Regions from separate parts of the Mesorhizobium sp. NZP2077 genome, predicted to be linked through region 2. Evidence: riboswitches for the same ligand, from Rfam matches in the RefSeq annotation. Region 2 holds a riboswitch; the other holds the start of a gene.

Region 1 (3,684 bases), on a different replicon from region 2:
TAACGCAACCAGTGCTCCTCGCGCACGATCTGCCGGCCGAGCTTGTGCTGCTCGCGCTCTTCTTCTTCCAGCACCAGGTCGCGCCATTCCTCGAAATGGCCAAAGCCCTTGTCCAGCCTGCGGGTCTGGCCGCGATCGAGCCAGACGGTGGCGCGCGACACGCGCTCGAGAAAGCGGCGGTCGTGCGAGATGACGATAAGCGCAGAGGAGGTGCGGACGAGTTCCTCTTCCAGCCATTCGATGACCGACAGATCGAGGTGGTTAGTCGGCTCATCAAGAAGCAGAATGTCCGGCTCCGGCGCCATGACGCGAGCAAGCGCTGCGCGCCTCGCCTCGCCGCCCGACAGATCGCCCGGCCGCTCTTCGCCGGACAGGCCGAGATGCTCCATCAGATAGCTGGCGCGGTAGGGATCGTCGGCGGGTCCCAGCCCTGCCTCGACATAGGCGCGCACAGTGGCAAAACCCTCCATGTCGGGCATCTGCGGCAGATAGCGGACGGTCGCCGAAGGCTGGCGGAAGACCTCGCCGTCCTGCGGCTCGATCAGGCCGGCGGCGATCTTGAGCAGCGTCGACTTGCCCGACCCGTTGCGGCCGACCAGCGCGATCTTGTCACCGGCCGAAGCCGTCAAGGCTGCGCCATCGAGCAGCGGCGTGCCGCCGAAGGTCAGTTTTATCCCGTCGAGATTGAGAAGGGGCGGGGCCATGTCAGCTTTCAGGCAAGGGATAGGGATGGGCGAGCAGCAGTGCGCGGCCGTGGCCGAGCGCGATTTCGAGGCGGCCCCCGGTCTTGTCGAACTTGACCTCGTTGGAGATGGTCAGTGACGAGCCGAACGCCACCTCGACCTCGCTCAGCGGCCATTTGGCGCCGGAGACGGTCAAGCCGGCAAGCTCGGAAAAACCGAGGATCGAAAACAGCGTGCCGTCGGCATAGTCGAACCCGGCCTTTCCCAACAGCAAGGGCACGCCTTCCTGGGCGCCGCTGGTCAGCAGCACGTCCCTTCCAGCCTCGGCCAGCCGCAGGGCGAGCGCCAGATGCAGGAAGGCGTGGTCGGCACGCTTGCCGCCAAAAGCGCCTGCCAGCACAAGGCGGGTCGCGCCGCGGTCGAGGGCTGCAGCGATCGCCAGTTCGCCGTCGGTCTTGTCCTTTTCCGCCGGAAAGGTCTGGCGGGGCACCGCGGCGAGATCGTCCGGCAGATTGGCCGGCACGGAATCGAAATCGCCCACCCACAGCTCAGGCACAAGGCCGAGCAGCCGCGCATGGCCGATGCCGGCGTCGGCGGCGATGACGCGCGAGCCTTCGACCTGGCGGTCGAGCCGGGGCGTGCGGATGAGATCGCCGCCAAGCAGGATGGTGAATGTGCTCATATCTGGTGGCCTGTACCAGCCCGGCAGCGGAAACGGAAGGCCGGCAAACTGCCACTTGCGCGGTTCCTCGGCCGGGCCTATGTGTCGAAACGCTCTAACGGGGTGCCGGCTGCGATCTTCGCGGACCGGCTGAGAGGCAATCTCGCCAACCCGCTGAACCTGATCCGGTTTGTACCGGCGGAGGGATTAGACGTTTCGGACAGTCCGACGCCTCAATTCCTTTCAATTCGAACGAAGGAGGCGCCGATGCGCACGCTTTTATACGCTCTTGTCTCAGCCATGGTCGTGGCGCTGTCCGGGCCGGCCTTGGCCAAGGACAAGCTCACTGTCTACACTTATGAGAGCTTCACCGCCGACTGGGGTCCCGGCCCGGTGGTGAAGAAGGAATTCGAGGCCGAATGCGGCTGCGACGTCGAGTTTGTCTCGGTCGCCGATGGCGTGGCGCTGCTCAACCGCGTCAAGCTCGAAGGCGCATCGACAAAGGCCGATATCGTGCTCGGCCTCGACACCAATCTTACTGCCGATGCGAAGGCCTCTGGCCTGTTTGCCCCGCATGGCGCGGTGAGCGATGTCAACGTGCCGGGCGGCTGGACCGACGACACTTTTGTTCCCTTCGACTACGGCTATTTCGCTGTCGTCTATGACACGCAGAAGCTGAAGACGCCGCCCAAGAGCCTTAAGGATCTGGTCGAAGGCAGTGCCGACGACAAGATCGTCATCCAGGATCCGCGCACCTCGACACCCGGCCTCGGCTTGCTCTTGTGGATCAAGTCGGTCTATGGCGACAAGGCGCCGGAAGCCTGGGCCAATCTGAAGACAAAAGTGCTGACCGTGACGCCGGGCTGGAGCGAGGCCTACGGCCTGTTCACCAAGGGCGAGGCGCCGATGGTGCTGTCCTACACGACCTCGCCAGCCTATCACATGGTCGCCGAGAACACCGAGCGCTACCAGGCGGCTTCCTTTGAAGAAGGCGAATATCTGCAGATCGAGGTCGCCGGCATCACCACGACCGGCGCGAAGAACCCGCTGGCGGAAAAGTTCATGGCCTTCATGACCGGGCCGAAATTCCAGGACGCCATCCCGGAGACCAACTGGATGTTCCCGGCAGGCAAGACCGACAAGCCGCTCAACCCGGCCTTCGACAAGCTGGTCAAGCCGACCAAGACGCTGCTGTTCAGCCCCGAGGAGGTTGCCGCCAACCGCAAGGCCTGGGTGGATGAATGGCTGGCGGTGATGAGCAAGTAGGCAACGCGATGGCGCCGGCACATCCCACGGATCCTCGTGTCGGCGCCGGCATCGTGGCGCTTGCCGCGATCACCCTGTTGATCGGCGGCGCGTTTGCCGGGCTGCTTGTCGAAGGCGCCCACGACCTTTCGGGCGCCTGGGCAGCCTTCGATCCCTATCTCCTGCGCGTCGTGCGCTTCACGCTCTGGCAAGCGATCATTTCGACGCTGCTTTCGGTCGGCCCGGCACTATTCGTTGCGCGTGCTCTGTCGCGGCATCCGCGCTTCTTTGGCCGCGCCTTCATCCTGCAGCTCTTCGCCGTGCCGCTGGCGCTGCCGGCGATCGTCGCGGCGCTTGGCATCCTGGCACTTTATGGCCGCGCCGGCTATTTTGCCGGCTTGTTCAGCGCCGTTGGCGGCCCGGGGTGGCCAGGCATTTACGGCCTGTCCGGCATTCTGGTCGCCCACGTCTTCTTCAACCTGCCGCTCAGCGTCCGGCTGTTCCTCGAGGCGCTGCAGACAATTCCCGCGGACCAATGGCGGCTGGCGAGCCAGCTCGGCATGGGGGCGCGAGCGGCGTTCCGGCTGATCGAATGGCCGATGCTGCGCGCCGCTCTGCCCGGGATCGCCGGGCTGGTCTTCATGCTCTGCATCACCTCCTTCACCATCGTGCTGACACTCGGCGGCGGACCGGCCGCGACGACGCTGGAGGTCGGCATCTATCAGGCGCTTCGATTCGACTTCGATCCCGCGCGTGCGGTGACGCTGACATTGCTGCAGATCGCCTTGACCTTGCTGGTGGTGCTGGCGCTGACGCGGCTTGGCGCCAATGTCGTTGGCGACAGCAACCTGCCAGTGGCGCCGCGCCGCTATCTCTCCGTCAACGGGACCGAAGCGTCGCTGAACGCCGGGCTCATCGTGCTGGCGTTGCTGTTCGTTGTCGGACCGATGGCAGCCACGGTGATCGCCGGATTGGGTGCCGATCTCGGCCGGCTCGCCGGCGAAGCGACCGTGCGGCAGGCGACGCTGACCAGCGTCGTGCTCGCCTTCCTGTCGGCGCTGCTTTCGGTGATGCTGTCGCTGGCCCTGACCATGG
Region 2 (3,684 bases):
CCGCGTAGAGCGGAAAGCGCGGATGAAGGAGCCGCACGGGGCGCGACAGCGCGATATCAGGCGTGTGCAGGATCATCATCTCGCCGCGCACGCCGCGCAACCTTTCATCGTCCGCTGCAATTCCGGTGCAGTCGATCTCTTGATCGAATCCGGGGAGCTGCCGCGCGTCCGTGGCGAAGCTGAAATCGACACCCATCGCGACAAGCTTGCCGTGAAGTGCCGCCATCGCCCGGCGCGGGTCGAGATGCGCCTCGCCGGGGAAGAACAGCCCGCGCCGGAAACGCCCGGCGAGGTCAGGTTCGAGCCGCGCGATTTCCGCCTCATCGACCCAGCGATGGCCCGAGGTGCGGCCGGCGAAGCGGTCCAGTTCGCCGGCGTCACGCGGTGCCGCCACAACCAGCGTTCCGGCCCGCGTTACCTGACCGGGCAGCACTGTCTCCCACCAGTCGGCGGCGCCGCGTCCGAGGTCGAGCACCGGCTGCTCGGCGCTCTCGCGCTCGCACCATGGCGCCAGCATGCCGCCGGCAAACCACGATGCGTTGCTGCCGAGACCAGTCCCGATTTCGGCGACAGTGACCGCCGCGCCGTGTCTGGCCAACTCGAAGGCCGCCGTGAGGCCGGCGACGCCGGCCCCTTTGACCAGCACCCTCATGACGGCCCTGGTCCTTTGGGCGCAGTGTCGCTCACCGGCATGTAGAGATTGCCGCCATCGCGATATTTTTCCGCCATTGCCGCCATCCCTTCCTTCTGCGCTTCGGCACGGATGTCGTGGGAGATGCGCATCGAGCAGAATTTCGGCCCGCACATGGAGCAGAAATGCGCCAGTTTGTGCGCCTCCTTCGGCAAGGTCTCGTCATGGAACGAGCGCGCCGTTTCGGGGTCGAGCGACAGGTTGAACTGATCTTCCCAACGGAACTCGAAGCGCGCGCGGGAAAGGGCATCATCCCTGACTTTCGCCGCCGGATGGCCCTTGGCAAGATCCGCTGCATGCGCGGCTATCTTGTAGGTGATCACGCCAATCTTGACGTCGTTGCGGTCCGGCAGGCCGAGATGTTCCTTCGGCGTCACATAGCAAAGCATGGCGGTGCCGAACCAGCCGATCATGGCGGCGCCGATGCCTGATGTGATATGGTCGTAGCCCGGCGCTATGTCCGTCGTCAGCGGCCCCAGCGTATAGAACGGCGCCTCGCCACAGACAGCGAGCTGCTTGTCCATGTTCTGCTTGATCTTGTGCATGGGGACGTGGCCAGGCCCTTCGATCATCACCTGGCAGTCCTTGGCCCAGGCGATCTTCGTCAGTTCGCCAAGCGTTTCCAGTTCGGCGAATTGCGCGGCGTCGTTGGCATCGGCGATCGAGCCGGGGCGAAGGCCGTCGCCGAGCGAGAACGAGACGTCATAGGCGCGGCAGATGTCGCAGATCTCCTCGAAATGCTCGTAGAGGAAGCTCTCCCTGTGATGATGCAGGCACCACTTCGCCATGATCGAGCCGCCTCGGCTGACGATGCCGGTAACCCGCTCCACCGTGAGCGGGATGTAATGCAGCCTGACGCCGGCATGGATGGTGAAATAGTCGACACCCTGTTCGGCCTGCTCGATCAGCGTGTCGCGATAGACTTCCCAAGTCAGATCCTCGGCGATGCCTCCGACCTTTTCGAGCGCCTGATAGAGCGGCACGGTGCCGATCGGCACCGGTGAATTGCGCACGATCCATTCCCTGATGTTGTGGATGTTGCGACCGGTCGACAGGTCCATCACCGTGTCGGCGCCCCAGCGGATCGCCCACACCATCTTTTCGACTTCCTCGGCCATCGAGGAGGTGACGGCGGAATTGCCGATATTGGCATTGATCTTCACCAGGAAATTGCGGCCGATGATCATCGGCTCGCTCTCGGGATGATTGATGTTGGCGGGGATGATCGCGCGCCCGCGCGCCACCTCGTCGCGCACGAATTCCGGCGTGACGAAATCCGGAAGCTCCGCGCCGAAGGCTTCGCCGTCGCGGTGCAGCTTGCCGTGCAGGATCTCGCGGCCGAGGTTCTCGCGGATGGCGACGAACTCCATTTCGGGCGTGATGATGCCGGCGCGGGCATAGGCAAGCTGGGTCACCGCCTTGCCGGCCTTGCCCTTGAACGGGCGGTTGCGAACGGGGAATTCCGGCGTCAGACGCTCGCCCACGGCGAAGCCGTTGTCTTCCGGCCTGACATGGCGGCCGTCATAAGCTTCGACATCGCCTCGCGCTGCAATCCATTCGTGCCGAAGCCGCGCCAGGCCTTTGTCGATGCTCGTTTCGACCGTCTGATCGGTGTATGGGCCAGATGGATCGTAGACCGTCACGGGTGGTTCGCCCGCCGTCGGATGGACGGAGATTTCGCGCATCGGCACCCTGATCTGTGGATGGAGGACGCCGGATTTGTGGATTTTTCGTGAGGCAGGCAGCGGTCCCGTTGAAACCGCTGGGGTCAAGGCATTCATTTGAGGCTCCTTTGCTCATTGCATTGGAGACCCAGTTCTGTGCCGGAAGGATGAAAAGACGCTTCGGCCGACCTGCTCGAGACAGGTCTTCGGGCATAGACTCCCGCAAAGCGCTTGCACCGTCCCTACGCCAGTATGAACTGGATCAGGTTCAACGGGTCACTGCGCCGCGAAAGCCAGCAGTATCTCAGCCCCTTGTCGGGACCCCCCTGGTGAATGCATCAAGTTGAACGGGCCGGCGCCGCTTTGTCAAGCGCCTTCGGACACGCTGGAGTCGGCGGGTTGATCAAACGCGGATGGAAACCTCGTGGATCGGGGCCCACGCGCGGGAGACCAGGGCAGGAATGGCCAAAGCCTTCTGCGGACCCGCAAGAAACGAGAAAGGTGTATTGGCCCTGTGCGTCGAGATCAACGAATAGCTGAGGCGCTCGGTCCGATGATCTGCCAGAGCATCGAAACAGGACCGGCGTAAAACGCCAGACGTGCCGGCGTGTCGTCAGCGCTATCCACCCATTCCCTGAGGCGCGGACGGGGAGATCGGGCGAAAGCGAAATTGAAAAGCGGACCGCCATCGCGGACCATGCTGTTTGCCACCGCATATACGCCGCCGATCACCTGCTCGGCGGCGCGTCAACGAGCGGATCCAGTGGGCGGCACACTGTTCAAACCGCCGGACGCGGGGTTCCGTTTATCTGCCCGGCGGGCCGGCTTGTTCCCCCGTCGGAACAGTGGCCTTGAGGGACGGCTGGCAAGATTGAAGCGAAGTGTCCGTCGTTTCCCTTGGACGGCTGGCTATGTCGAGAGCTACACGCGAAAGCGCAGTGAGCTCGCAGGCAGATGGCGTCAGTGGCGACACACACGGGCAAGTGGGGGGCTGATGCCCGACCGCCATCCGAGCCTCAATCCTCATACCGCCAGCGTTGATGTTTGCACTCTCGTCACAACTTGAGCGAGGAAAGCGCGAACAAAATCGTGGCCTGAGTCAATTGCTTCAGATGCCGCCCATGCAGAGGTACTTCATCTCAAGATAGTCCTCGAGCCCATGGCGGGAACCCTCGCGCCCTATGCCTGACTGCTTCACGCCGCCAAAGGGCGCGGCTTCGGAGGACATGCGCCCGGTGTTGATACCCACCATCCCATATTCCAGGGCCTCGGCCACGCGCCAGACACGCTTCAGGTTGGAGGCATAAAAGTAGGCGGCGAGGCCGTAGA

What was found. Region 2 has a riboswitch for thiamine pyrophosphate ahead of thiC (phosphomethylpyrimidine synthase ThiC). Riboswitches for the same ligand answer to the same signal wherever they lie in the genome.
Region 1: another riboswitch for thiamine pyrophosphate. It lies ahead of thiB (thiamine ABC transporter substrate binding subunit); the one in region 2 lies ahead of thiC (phosphomethylpyrimidine synthase ThiC).

Annotation. Positions count from the first base shown of each region.
Region 1 is NZ_CP051293.1:1,291,289-1,294,972, forward strand. Features, by position in the region: gene HGP13_RS06300 (ABC-F family ATP-binding cassette domain-containing protein) at 1-704, opposite strand, end outside; gene HGP13_RS06305 (thiamine diphosphokinase) at 706-1,365, opposite strand; TPP riboswitch at 1,454-1,568, shown strand; gene thiB (thiamine ABC transporter substrate binding subunit) at 1,612-2,610, shown strand; gene thiP (thiamine/thiamine pyrophosphate ABC transporter permease) at 2,619-3,684, shown strand, end outside.
Region 2 is NZ_CP051294.1:142,368-146,051, reverse strand. Features, by position in the region: gene thiO (glycine oxidase ThiO) at 1-652, opposite strand, end outside; gene thiC (phosphomethylpyrimidine synthase ThiC) at 649-2,472, opposite strand; TPP riboswitch at 2,577-2,693, opposite strand; gene HGP13_RS36550 (NAD-dependent succinate-semialdehyde dehydrogenase) at 3,464-3,684, opposite strand, start outside.